DNA from 3 places in the Rhizobium sp. YTU87027 genome. Region 3 is predicted to be linked to each of the others. Evidence: predicted binding sites of a transcription regulator. Region 3 holds the regulator's gene; each other region holds the start of a gene.
The links. The regulator PhoB, encoded in region 3, activates phosphate uptake and scavenging genes when phosphate is short. The targets are predictions, from matches to a motif close to TGTCATNNANCTGTCAT.

Region 1 (4,553 bases), 1.7 Mb from region 3:
AAGACCAGCGACATCGTCACAGCCAGTTGGGTCCTGATATCCGCCAGAAAGGCGCTTTCGGTCATACCGTCGGTCAGTGTACGTGCCTGCTCGGCCGCCTGCTGCATCCGATCGATGTGCTCCACCAGCCGTTCGACGCTCATACCACGGTCGCTTCCGAAAGAACGCGTTCGCGTTTCCTGTCCGGCAACCCTTCTGGTGTTACAAGATCGACCTTTATACCAAGCGTTTCCTTCAGTTCCTCCAGCAACCCGCCGAGATCGAAAAGAGTCGTGCACGGCAACGTATCCACCAGAATATCCAGATCGCTGTCCGGCCGATCTTCACCGCGCGTCACCGAACCGAAGACACGCGGGTTCGCCGCGCTGAAGCGCTTGGTCGCTTCGCGAATCGCCTGCCTGTTCTTCTGCAACACTTCTGAGGGCTTCATGACGCAACTATAAGTCACGGGCGCAAAAGAGAAAAGCACCAAGGAGCCGCCTGTCTCAACGCCCTGGAAGCATCGTTTCAAGACGCAGGAACGCGATGCGCTCGACCTCAGCCGTGGCCGCTTCGAACTCTTCGTCGCGCGTGTTGCCGATGCGTTTTTCAAAGGCCGTCAGGATGTCGTCCTTGTTCAAGCCCTTGACAGCAATGATGAAGGGAAAGCTGAATTTCTCGACATAGGCCGTATTGAGCTCGGAGAAACGGACATGTTCCTCCGCACTCAGCCGGTCGAGCCCAGCGCCTGCCTGCTCCTTCTTGCTGTCTTCGGTGAGTTCGCCCGCTATCGCGAGGCGTCCTGCAAGATCGGGATGGGCGCGCAGTACGCTCAGCCGCTCCTCCGGGCTCGCCGCCCGGAAGATCGCGACGAGCGCCGTATGCACACGATCCACCGTCAATTCATCTCCGACGAAACCATCCTCATAGGCACGCTCGGCAATGAACGGCGAATGTTCGAAAACACCGCCGTAGCGCGATACGAACTCGTCACGCGAAAGCATCAGATCGTCTCCGGCTTGTGGTGCGTATGCCAATGCTGGGCGATCTCGAGACGCCTTGGGATCCACACCTTGTCGTGCTTCAGCACATATTCCATGAAGCGCTTCAGCGCCGCCGCGCGACCGGGACGACCGACCAGGCGGCAATGCAGGCCGACAGACATCATCTTCGGGCTGCCCGCCTTACCTTCCTCATAGAGCGTGTCGAAGGCATCTTTGAGGTAGGTGAAAAACTGATCGCCCGAGTTGAAGCCCTGCGGCGTAGCAAAGCGCATATCGTTGGTCTCGAGTGTATAGGGGATGATCAGGAACGGCTTGTCGTCGATACCTTTCACCCAGAACGGCAGGTCGTCGGCATAAGAGTCCGAGGAATAAAGGAAACCGCCCTCCTCCATGACGAGGCGCAGCGTGTTGTCGGAGGGCTTGCCCTGATACATGCCGTAGGGCCGCTCGCCGGTCAGTTCCGTGTGCAGGCGCACGGCTTCCTGGATGTGCTTGCGCTCGACGTCCTCCTGGAAATCCTTGTATTCCAGCCACCGGTAGCCATGGCTGGCGATCTCCCAGCCGGCCTCCTTCATGGCCGCAACCGCTTCCGGATTGCGCGCCATGGCCAAGGTCACGCCGTAGACGGTGGTTTGAACGTCGAGCTCCGTGAACATCCGCCACAGGCGCCAGAAACCGGCGCGCGAGCCATACTCATAGATCGATTCCATGTTGAGGTTGCGCTTGCCCGGCCAGGGCGCGGCACCGACGATTTCCGACAGCAGGTTCTCGGAAGCCGGATCGCCATCAAGGATACAGCTCTCGCCACCCTCCTCGTAGTTGATGACGAACTGGACGGCGACGCGCGCATCGCCCGGCCACTTCGGATCGGGCGTATTGCGTCCATAACCGATCAGATTGCGCGGATAAGTCTCGGATACCATGAAATCACCTTCCTGAAAGTCGGCGAAACGGTAGCATCCGGAGAGGGAATGTCGAGACGGAAAGTACGCAACAGAGTTTCACCTTTACGGACAAAGCCTTAGGCAAATGCAGGCACGCGATCCCGCCGGGCACTGACCTTGCCCATCGGGTGCAGCGAATGCACGCGAAACGGTCCGCCATTCCCCTCTTCGATCATCAGAGCGACATTCGCCACCTTGATAGGATTGGCAAGCACTGGCTCGAATACATTGCGAAGCGCCTGCTCGACCCTGGGCATGTCGCACTGACTGACAGGGCCGGTCAGCGGCATGTGGAAGCGAAATTCGTCCATCACATAAGGGTTTCCCCAGCGGTGCAGGTTGGTGAACTGCGCCGCCGACAGACCGCCGGGATCCGTACGCTCGATTTCCGCCTCACTCAACGGCGCACGAAAACGATCGAACTCTTGGACAACGGCGCAGGCGAGATAGTGAAGATGCTCGCAGGGCAACGACGGAGCGAGGCTATAGAAGCCGCCGACCCGCGCGACCTCCAGCTTCCTGATCTGGAACGGCGAAAGCGTACCGCAAAAGCGCATGAGATCCCGCAGAAGTTGCACCTCCGACATGTCGGCGGCAAGGCGGAAGGGCGCCTTCAGAACACCGTGAAAGCCGTAGCGGCGCGGCATTGCCGTATGGAAGGCAATCTCGTGGATACTCAATCCGCGGATGGCGGTCGGCTCGACCATCTCCCCGGAAAACACGTTCCGGCCCAACCAATTTGCAGCCACATGCGAGAGCGGGTCGCTCGCAGCTGGCGTAAAGCAAATGGCATAGCGCATGCAATTTCCTCCGTCGAACATACGGCGCGGCCATCCCTTGGCGCCGCGGTTGCGCTAGCAGATAGGTGATTTGCATGACAGATTAACGAAAGGCAGGAATTGCTAATTCACGTTTAGCGTGAAGCCACACGAATGTGATTAGCAAGGAGGAAGCTGTCTGGCAGAGCAAAGCGCGGCTGGCGACCGGCCGCCAGGTCGACCGCTGCGGCGGCAAGACGGTGGGCGACACCAAAACTGACCTTGAAGCCACCGGTCAGTGCGATCAATCCGTCATGGTCGGGGTGGACGCCAATCATCGGGTCACGGTCGATTGCCTTCGGCCGCAGACCGGCCCATCGTTCAAGCACGGGTGCGCTCCGCAGCGCCGGCACCAATTGTCCGGCTGCCTCAAGCAGCGCGTCGAGTTGTCCATCGGTCGAAAACGGCTCGTCGAAGCGATTCTCGCTGGTACTGCCGACGGCGACGTGGCCTCCCTCATGCGCAACAATATACAGCCCGTCGCGGAAGATCGTCGGCAAGGACGGGTCTATATCGACTTTCAACAACGCTGCCTGTCCTTTGACGGGCTGGCCGAGCGGCCTGGCAAGGCCAGCGGTGTAGCGGCCCAGCAATGGAAAGGATTGGTGCCCGGCCGCAACAAGGCATCGGCCGAACGCAACGTCACCTGCGGTCGTTCTTGCAACCTTGCGTCCAAAATCGAGATCCTCGACCGAAACATGCTCGGCAACCCGCACATGCCGGCCTTCGCGCAGCGATGTGGCCAGTACAGCAGTCAGCGACCGGGGAGCAACCCTAGCGGCAAGCGTATCGTGCACGAAGCCACTTTCGCAAGCCATGGCATCGAGCCAATTGTCCTGAGGAGGCCTATTAAGGACATGCCAGTGGAACCGCCGCTCACCCGCGATCCAGCGATCGTCGGCATCGCGGCTATGGCCAAGCGCAATCTCGCGCAAGTGAGGCTTCGGCAGTGGGATGAGACGCCCTGAACGGCGATAGCCTGCCGAAAGGCCAGTCTGCTCCTCCAAAGCAGCAATTTCCGCCTCCAGCGAAACCAGCGCATCGAACTGGAATTGCTTCTTGGCGTTCCACTTGTCCGGCATATGCGGCATGAGCGCGCCGAGCAGCCCACCGCTTGCGCCATGGCCAAGCCGATCGGCGTCGACGAGCAATGCGTCAATGCCAAGACGCTCCGCGTGAACCGCCGCCCACAATCCCATGATGCCGCCGCCGACGATCAGCAGGGAAGTCGATGATTGACCGGACGACTGGGCCGGACTATCGGCTTTGGTCATGACAGATACGGATCCTGAAAAAACTCCTGGCGCGCAGCAGCCGCTCGAATGGCGCGACGGCGATATGCCCTATTCGCCGGCTTTTGGCGACCATTTTTATTGCCAGACGGACGGTAGGCTTGAATGTGGGCATGTCTTCCTTGCCGGCAACGGTCTGCCGCAGCGCTGGCAGGATCAGGGCGACTTCCTGATCGGCGAACTCGGCTTCGGTACCGGCCTTAACTTTGCCGAAACCTGGCGACAGTGGAAACTCAATCGGCGCACGGGGCAGAAATTGCACTTCATGTCGTTCGAGCTTTATCCGATGCAACGCAGGGAAATCGACCGCGCGCTGTCTCATTGGACCGAGATCGACGCGGAACGGCAAGCCCTGGCTGCAGCATGGCCGGAGACACCCAAGGGCACCGTGTCCCTAAGCCTTGATAGCCAGACGACCCTCAGCGTCGTCTGTGGTCGCGCGCTAGACGGGGTCGAAGCCGCCGAAGCGGGCTTCGATGCTTGGTATCTCGACGGCTTCGCGCCGTCGCGCAACGC
Region 2 (4,553 bases), 280 kb from region 3:
TGAGGCCGAGCGCCGCTTCCTGATGCGCACCGACTGGGGGTTCGTGCATCAGAATCCGGCTGACGGTCTGCGCATGACGGTCTCGGCCGGCGCCAATGTGGGCGAACGCCTGATGGCGATCGGCGACCGTCACTACGGCAATATCCGCTCCACGGCCATCGACTGGCTGCAGCGCGTCGAGATCGACGAAGGCCGTATCGACGATCAGCCGCGCGCCTTCTCCGGCGGCATGCGCCAGCGTCTGCAGATCGCCCGCAACCTGGTGACCGGCCCGCGTCTGGTGTTCATGGACGAGCCGACCGGCGGCCTCGACGTGTCGGTGCAGGCCCGCCTGCTCGATCTCGTGCGCGGCCTCGTCAACGATCTCAGCCTTGCCGCGATCATCGTCACCCACGACCTCGCCGTCGCGCGCCTGCTCTCGCACCGCATGATGGTGATGAAGGATGGCCATGTCATAGAGCACGGGCTGACCGATCGCGTCCTCGACGATCCGCGCGAGCCGTACACGCAACTCCTCGTTTCCTCCATCCTGCAGGTCTGATCGCGACTGCTGTTCTGACTCCGGCTACCGGTGTCGGCGGCAAGCGAAACTAAGGAAAGAAATCATGGCAACGCCACTCGTTGTTTCTGAAGTCGTCAAGAGCTTCACCATGCACCTGCGCGACGGCATCAAGCTGCCGGTCGTTTCGGATGTATCCTTTTCCGTGGCATGCGGGGAATGCGTCGTCCTCGGCGGCCCGTCGGGCATCGGCAAGAGCTCGCTGCTCAAGATGATCTACGGCAACTATGCCGTCGATCGCGGCCAGATCCTCATCAAGCACCACGACAAGATCGTCGATCTGGCAACGGCGGACCCGCGCACGGTGATCGACGTACGCCGTCAGGCGCTCGGCTATGTCAGCCAGTTCCTGCGTACCGTCCCGCGTGTCGCGGCCATCGACGTGGTGGCCGAGCCGCTGGTCGCCCGCGGCGAGAAGGCGGAAACGGCGCGGGAGAAGGCGGCAAACCTTCTTTCGAAGCTGAACCTGCCGGAAGCGCTCTGGCAGCTGCCGCCCGCCACGTTCTCCGGCGGCGAGCAGCAGCGCGTCAACATCGCCCGCGGCTTCATCACCGACCACACGGTCCTGCTGCTCGACGAGCCGACCGCCTCGCTCGACGCCAGGAACCGCGCCGTCGTCGTCGGCATGATCGAAGAGAAGAAGAAGGCGGGCGTCGCCCTCCTCGGCATCTTCCACGATGAAGAGGTGCGCGAGGCCGTCGCCGACCGCATTCTCGACGTCCAGAAGTTCTCGCCGCGAAAGGCAATCGCTGCATGAGCCGCAAGATTGGCCTCGAGCCTTATTTCCACGAAACAGCGTCCGTGAAGAACGCCACCTTCGGGCGCTTCACGGAGGTCTCCGAGCGTTGCCGTATCGAGGAAGTCGAGTTCGGCGATTATTCCTATGTCATGCAGGATGGCGCCATCTGGTGTGCGACGATCGGCAAGTTCGTCAACATCGCCGCCTCGGTGCGGATCAACGCCACCAACCATCCGACCTGGCGCGCAACGCTGCATCACTTTACCTATCGCGCCGCCGATTATTGGCCGGATGCCGATATGGAGACGGATTTCTTCGAATGGCGCCGCTCAAACCGCGTCGTCATCGGTCACGACGTCTGGATCGGCCACGGCGCCACCATCCTGCCCGGCGTTACGGTCGGCAACGGTGCTGTGATCGGCGCCGGTGCGGTCGTCTCGAGGGATGTCGCCCCCTACGCCATCGTCGGCGGCGTCCCCGCCAAACTGATCCGCGAACGCTTCCCGAAAGAGGTCGGCGAACGCATGGACAAGCTAGCATGGTGGGATTGGGAGCATGATCGCTTGCGGATCGCCCTGCAGGACTTCCGGAACCTCAGCGCCGAAGATTTTCTCTCGCGCTACGAATAGTGACCGAAGCCCCTGAGTTCGCTCAGGGGCTTTTCTCTTCGGTCCACGAAGGCAGCCCCATGCGAAGGGCCAGGCTTTACTCTACGGATTTGGGTTCTTCGCCAGCTGCCATTCACCGGTCTCGTCCGGCTCGACGCGTTTGTTGCCTCGATAGAAGATCGGCCGTCCGGTCTTCTTATCCATCGAGAAGCGGCTTGGCGTGAACTTTTCGTCCTCGTGTCCTCGGATGGCGAGGCCGAGCGCCTCCTTGAACTTCCCGGCGTTGCACAGGCTTTTGAAGAGGGTCTGATCCATCGCTTTACTCCAGTATCCCCGATATCCTTTGAATTGCCTGCCATCGACCGGTGATCGGGTCAACTGCAACGACGATACCTCGCGTACCGACTTCGTGCGCAATCGCCCAGCCCAGCTGCCATTGGCAGGTTCTCGTCGGTATTGTTTACCCGGCACACGACCGCGGCTGGATTCGATGTCCGTCAAAGGCTCGATTATGACAGTCCTTACACAAAACTGACATTGGAGCTTCATCAAGCGGGACTAATGCACTCCCTCATATCGCCTTTGGACCATGAGGAAGAGCATGATGTTCGAGCTGAGGAATGTCACCCGCCGTTTCGGAAAGAAGACCGCCGTCGATTCCGTTACGCTCGACATTCCTCAGGGCCAGATGGTCGGCATCATCGGACGTTCCGGTGCGGGCAAGTCCACGCTTCTGCGTATGATCAACCGCCTGCAGGAGCCGACATCGGGCTCGATCCATTTCGCCGGCGTCGAGGTCTCCAGCCTTCGCGGCCAGGCGCTGCGCAACTGGCAGCGCGATTGCGCGATGATCTTCCAGCAATTCAATCTCGTTCCGCGTCTCGACGTGCTGACCAACGTCATGCTCGGCCGTCTCAATCATCGCTCCACCGCGATGAGCCTGCTCGGCCTCTTCAGCCACGAAGAGCGCATCCATGCAATTGCCGCTCTTGAGCGCCTCGGCATCGAGCAGACGGCCTTGCAGATGGCAGGCACTCTGTCGGGTGGCCAGCAGCAGCGCGTGGCGATTGCCCGCGCGCTGATGCAGAACCCGAAGATGGTGCTCGCCGACGAGCCGATCGCCTCGCTTGATCCGCTCAACGCCAAGATCGTCATGGACGCACTGCGCGACATCAACGAGCGCGAAGGCATCACCGTCATCACCAATCTTCATACACTCGATACCGCCCGCAACTACTGCGAACGCATCGTCGGCATGGCTGCTGGTCGCGTCGCGTTCGACGGCAAGCCCTCTGAACTGACGGCTGAAGCCGTCAAACAGATTTACGGCACCGACAGGGATGGCGCCGGCATCGACGAGACGATGACCTCGACCTCGATCAACATTCCCGCGGCTGCTGTCGCCAATCAATCCGCCGGCCTGCAACCGCTGGCGCTGGCCGGTCTCTGAGAGGGGCGGCCTCGATCGTAAGCCCGCGTTATGGGCGCACTTCTTCTTAACCAGGGATCGCCGGGAAAACCGGTCAATCAGGAGAGTACCATGTTGAAGAAAGCACTCTTTGCCGCGACGGCGCTGTTTGCGCTTGCCGGCGTTTCGCATGCTGCAGACCTCAAGGAATTCCGCGTTGGTATTCTCGGTGGCGAAAACGAAGCCGACCGCCTGCGTAACTACGCTTGCCTTGCTGACCACCTGAAGACCGAATTTGGCTTCGAGAAGGTTTCGCTCTTCCCGGCTGCCGACTATGACGGCGTTATCCAGGGTCTGCTCGGCGGCACGCTCGACTTCGCGGAACTCGGCGCTTCGGGCTACGCTGCGATCGCCATCAAGAACGACAAGGCTGTCACCCCGATCCTGACGACCGTTCAGAAGGACGGTTCGACGGGCTACCACTCGATCGGTCTCGCCCTGAAGTCATCGGGCATCAAGGACATCAAGGACGCCAAGGGCAAGAAGCTCGGCTACGCCGATCCGGACTCCACCTCGGGCTACCTGATCCCGCTGACGCAGATCCCGAAGGACACTGGCATGCCGAATGACCAGTACTTCGCTTCCACGCAGTTCAACGGCGGCCACGAGAACAACCTTCTCGCTGCCTATGACGGCAAGGTCGATATCGCGGTTGACGACTCCTCGGGCATCGGCGATTTCAAGGACGGCTACACTTCCGGTACCTTCCGCAAGGCTGTCGACAAGGGCACCGTAGATCCGAACAAGCTCGTCGAAGTCTGGCGTTCGCCCCTGATCCCGAACGGCCCGCTCGTTGTTCGCAACGAACTCGGCGCTGATTGGCAGGCAAAGCTCACCGACTTCTTCATGAAGCTCCCCGCAAAGGATGCCAAGTGCTTCGCAGCCATCGAAGGCGGCGATTACCAGGGCTACACCAAGGTTCAGCCTGACTTCTACAACGCCATCATCGATGCTCGTAAGGCTGCCATCGGCGGTTGATCGATCCTGACGGTTGAAGGGCGGCCATAACAAGCCGCCCTTTTTCTGGCGAAGAAAGCGGACACCTTCATGACTTTTGCCGATCCCAACGCCCACGCGCCGGCCCAGCAAAGCGCCCGTGAAATCGGTGACGCCTGGAGCAAGATGGTGGCCCGCCGCCGCTTCTATACCGGCCTTGGGCTGGTGATCCTGCTTGCCGCT
Region 3 (4,553 bases):
TGGAATCGCTCGGGATGGCCCTTTGAAAACTGGTAGCGGCGCGCGGTCTTGATCGCGCATTCCAGAGCTTCCGCGCCGGAGTTCGTGAAGAACACCTTGTCGGCGAACGTCGCCTCGGTCAGCCGCTTCGCGAGCGCTTCCTGACCGGGGATCTCATAAATATTGGACAGGTGCCAGACCTTATCAGCCTGCTCCTTCAGCGCACCCACCACATGCGGATGGCCGTGGCCGACGGAGGTCACGGCAACGCCTGCGCCGAAATCAAGATATCGCTCGCCCGTTTCGGTGATCAGCCACACGCCTTCTCCTCGCTCGAACCGCAGCGGGGCACGAGAGTAGGTGTCGTAAAGCGCGGCTTCAGCCATGGCGCGATCTCCTGTCAACATTCATCAGCGGCCGGACTCCGGCTAAGGAACGCAGTGTCCGAAAATTAAAAATGCCGCCTTTCGGCGGCAAGCAGCACTATTTACTTTTCGCACTGCAATGTCAACAAAACTGAGGTTTTCCCGCACGCGTCAAGCTGCCATCCGAAGGTGGCCGACCTATCAACAACTAATGTTGCATAAATGACTCTCACGCCCAGCAAGTTGGGGAAAACTTGAAATTCGATTCGCCGAGATTCAACCGACTCTTGTCACGGAGTCAGCCTCACACTAGGTTAAAACTCAATTACTAGACTGCATGCGGCGGAACTAGTCACCAAAATCGAGCAAGCGTTTCTTGCCTCGGATGCGTCCGGGGCAACGGTGAAGGATTCTGCCTGCACCAACGCTAATAAGGCGGAGACAGGGGCATGAACTGGACAGACGAGCGCGTTGAAAAACTGAAGAAGCTGTGGTCCGAGGGACTGAGCGCCAGCCAGATCGCAGCACAACTTGGCGGTGTAAGCCGCAACGCTGTCATTGGCAAAGTCCACCGTTTGAGTTTGCCGGGCCGTGCCAAGGCCGGGGGCACGACGACAACGGTCAGAACGCCCAAGCGCACCACCTCGGCGCCGCGCGCTCCGAACTATGCATCGCGCGTCACCACGCGTACCGTCACCCGCCAGCAGGGTGCAACGATGCTGAAGGAAGAGATCGAGATCGACGCGATCGAGCAAGTCAGCTTCCGTCCGGCCGCGAATGTGGTCGTTCCGATTTCGCGTCGCCTTGGCCTGACCGAACTGACCGAACGCACCTGCAAGTGGCCGGTCGGCGATCCGCTGAAGGACGACTTCCATTTCTGCGGCTGCGAGTCCCCGGATTCCTCCCCGTATTGCACCTACCATCAGCGCATGGCCTACCAGCCGGTCAACGAGCGCCGCAAGGCCGCCAACCGGGTCGCCTGACCCGGAAGCCGGATAAGGAACAAGAAAACGGGCCTTCGCAGGCCCGTTTTTTTGTTGAGGCGGTGATCGAAGCCCTTTCAAGCTTTCGCCTGAAAGGACTAAGCTTCCATGGAATATCCGGCGCCGCGAACGGTGCGGATGACGTCCTGCATGTTGGAAAAGTTCAGCGCCTTGCGCAGGCGACCGACGTGCACGTCGACGGTGCGTTCGTCCACATAGATATCGTGACCCCAGACGCCGTCGAGAAGCTGCGAGCGCGAGAAGACGCGGCCGGGCGATGCCATCAGGAATTCGAGAAGCCGGAACTCGGTCGGGCCGAGGCGGACCTCGCGGCTCTTGCGATGAACGCGATGCGTCTCGCGATCGAGTTCGATATCGCCGCATTTCAGCAGCGTCGAGAGGACTTCGGGTTTGGCTCGGCGAAGCATCGCCTTGACGCGAGCAACGAGCTCCGGCGTCGAGAACGGCTTGACCACGTAATCGTCGGCACCGGTTGAGAGGCCGCGAACGCGTTCGCTTTCCTCGCCGCGAGCCGTCAGCATGATGATCGGCAGGCGCTCGGTTTCCGGCCGCATACGCAGGCGTCGGCAGAGTTCGATGCCGGATACGCCCGGCAGCATCCAATCGAGGATCAAAATGTCCGGCGTGCGTTCCTGCAACCGGATCTCGGCCTCGTCGCCGCGAAGGATGGTATCGACCTCAAAACCTTCAGCCTCGAGGTTATAGCGAAGAAGCACGCTCAGTGCCTCTTCGTCTTCAACGACAGCTACTTTGGGGATCATTCGTTTCGGTCTCCTGGGGGCGCGGTCGCGGAACGATTATTCAGTGACTGCGCCGACGGTGTTGGCGGTATCGTCCTTCGGACGTTCGCCTTCCGGCTGGGCACCGGTGGCCATGTAGTAGATGGTTTCGGCAATATTGGTTGCGTGGTCGCCGATGCGCTCGATGTTCTTCGCGCAGAACAGGAGATGCGTGCAGCTGGTGATGTTGCGCGGATCTTCCATCATGTAGGTAAGCATCTCGCGGAATAGCGAGGTGTACATCGCGTCGATTTCCTCGTCGCGCTCACGGATCGACTTTGCCTTGTCAGCAGCGCGGCTCGTATAAACGTCGAGAACTTCCTTGAGCTGGACCAGCGCCAGCTCCGAGAGGTGCTCGAGGCCACGGGCGAGCTTACGCGGCACACCGGCGCTCTGGACGGCAATGACGCGCTTGGCAGTGTTCTTGCCGAGATCGCCGACGCGCTCGAGGTCTGCCGCTATTCGAATGGAGCCCATGATCTCGCGAAGGTCGGCCGCCATCGGCTGGCGGCGCGCAATCGTGACAATGGCCTTGTCGCCGATCTCGCGTTCGGCGTGGTCAAGGATCACGTCGTCGGAGATGACCTTCTGGGCGAGAGCCGTATCGCCGTTGACGAGGGCGCGAACGGCATCCGAGACCATCTGCTCGGCCAAGCCGCCCATTTCCGAAATGCGGCGGGACAGGAACTTCAAATCATCGTCGTACGCAGAAAAGATATGTGTCGATGCCATAGGGATCATCCTTGAATATCGTGAGTGCTACCGAAACGGCCGATCAACCGAAGCGGCCCATGATGTAGTCCTGGGTGCGTGGGTCGTCCGGGTTGGTGAACATCTTGTCGGTATCATTCTCCTCGACGAGGTTGCCGAGGTGGAACATGGCGGTTCGCTGCGAAACGCGGGCGGCCTGCTGCATCGAGTGCGTCACGATGACGATCGTGTAGTTCTCTCGGAGTTCGTGGATCAGTTCCTCGACCTTTGCCGTGGCGATCGGATCGAGTGCCGAGCACGGCTCGTCCATCAGGATCACTTCCGGGCTGACGGCAACAGCGCGGGCGATGCAGAGGCGCTGCTGCTGGCCACCGGAAAGACCAGTGCCGGCTTCATGAACGCGATCCTTTACCTCGTTCCACAGACCGGCGCGCTGCAGGCTGATTTCGACGATCTGGTCCATGTCGGCCTTCGTCTTGGCGAGACCGTGGATGCGCGGGCCGTAGGCCACATTTTCATAGATCGTCTTTGGGAACGGATTTGGCTTCTGGAACACCATGCCGACGCGGGCACGCAGTTCCACCACGTCGATATCCGGATCGTAGATATCTTCGCCGTCGAGCGTGATCTTGCCGGTCACGCGGCAATTGTCGATCGTGTCGTTCATACGGTTCAGGCTGCGCAGGAACGTGGACTTGCCGCAACCCGATGGTCCGATGAGGGCCGTCACCGTGTTTTCGCGGATGTTCAGCTTCACATCGAAAAGCGCGCGCTTCTCGCCGTAGTAAACCGAGACGTCCTGGCCGATCATCTTGTAGGGAATGGTATTCATCTTCCGATCAACCGCTTTCTCAACTGCTGCTTCCGTCAACATATTCATAATGTCTACTCCGTTTACCAGCGGCGCTCAAAGCGACGACGCAAGAGAATGGCTCCGAGGTTCATGACAATCAGGAACAGGAGCAGGACGATGATGGCACCCGATGTACGCTCGACGAAGGCGCGCTCGGCTTCGTTGGCCCACATATAGACCTGCACCGGCAGGGCCGTCGAAGGCTCCATCGGCGTTGCCGGAGCGTTGGCAACGAAGGCGACCATGCCGATCAGGAGGAGCGGCGCGGTCTCGCCCAGCGCGTGCGCCAGGCCGATAATGGTGCCGGTCAGGATGCCGGGCATCGCCAGCGGCAGAACGTGGTGGAAAACCATCTGCATCTTGGAGGCGCCGAGGCCCAGGGCAGCCGCCCGGATCGACGGCGGCACGGCGCGAAGTGCTGCGCGAGTGGCGATGATGATCGTCGGCAAGGTCATCAGCGTCAACACGAGACCGCCGACCAGCGACGCAGAGCGCGGCAGGCCTGCAAAGTTGATGAAGACAGCAAGACCGAGCAAGCCGTAAACGATCGAGGGAACGGCTGCGAGATTGTTGATGTTCACCTCGATCAGGTCCGTGAGCTTGTTCTTCGGGGCGAACTCTTCAAGGTAAATCGACGCTGCAACGCCGATCGGCAGCGCGAGAACAAGCACGATCAGCATCAGGTAGAGCGAGCCAATCAGCGCGACCCCGAGACCGGCGGCTTCAGGACGGCTGGAGTTGCCGTTGACGAAAAGGCCGGTGTTGAACTTCTTGTGCAGTGCGCCACTCTCGGCCAACTGGTGCATCCAGCCAACCTGCTTATCGTTGACCTTGCGGTTCTTTTCGTCGACCTTGAGGTCGA

Region 1: a site for PhoB is predicted at 2,802-2,818, ahead of NBG89_RS11370 (DUF1045 domain-containing protein). Genes of this name have one in related genera too.
Region 2: a site for PhoB is predicted at 2,439-2,455, ahead of phnC (phosphonate ABC transporter ATP-binding protein). Genes of this name have one in related genera too.

Annotation. Positions count from the first base shown of each region.
Region 1 is NZ_CP098440.1:2,268,375-2,272,927, forward strand. Features, by position in the region: gene NBG89_RS11350 (HepT-like ribonuclease domain-containing protein) at 1-143, opposite strand, end outside; gene NBG89_RS11355 (nucleotidyltransferase family protein) at 140-430, opposite strand; gene uraD (2-oxo-4-hydroxy-4-carboxy-5-ureidoimidazoline decarboxylase) at 486-983, opposite strand; gene puuE (allantoinase PuuE) at 983-1,906, opposite strand; gene NBG89_RS11370 (DUF1045 domain-containing protein) at 2,005-2,727, opposite strand; gene NBG89_RS11375 (NAD(P)/FAD-dependent oxidoreductase) at 2,841-4,019, opposite strand; gene mnmD (tRNA (5-methylaminomethyl-2-thiouridine)(34)-methyltransferase MnmD) at 4,018-4,553, shown strand, end outside.
Region 2 is NZ_CP098440.1:3,666,386-3,670,938, forward strand. Features, by position in the region: gene phnK (phosphonate C-P lyase system protein PhnK) at 1-541, shown strand, start outside; gene phnL (phosphonate C-P lyase system protein PhnL) at 606-1,316, shown strand; gene NBG89_RS18110 (DapH/DapD/GlmU-related protein) at 1,313-1,927, shown strand; gene NBG89_RS18115 (hypothetical protein) at 2,009-2,221, opposite strand; gene phnC (phosphonate ABC transporter ATP-binding protein) at 2,511-3,356, shown strand; gene phnD (phosphonate ABC transporter substrate-binding protein) at 3,447-4,352, shown strand; gene phnE (phosphonate ABC transporter, permease protein PhnE) at 4,422-4,553, shown strand, end outside.
Region 3 is NZ_CP098440.1:148,109-152,661, reverse strand. Features, by position in the region: gene NBG89_RS00770 (aspartate aminotransferase family protein) at 1-365, opposite strand, end outside; gene NBG89_RS00765 (GcrA family cell cycle regulator) at 794-1,327, shown strand; gene phoB (phosphate regulon transcriptional regulator PhoB) at 1,426-2,109, opposite strand; gene phoU (phosphate signaling complex protein PhoU) at 2,146-2,859, opposite strand; gene pstB (phosphate ABC transporter ATP-binding protein PstB) at 2,903-3,718, opposite strand; gene pstA (phosphate ABC transporter permease PstA) at 3,733-4,553, opposite strand, start outside.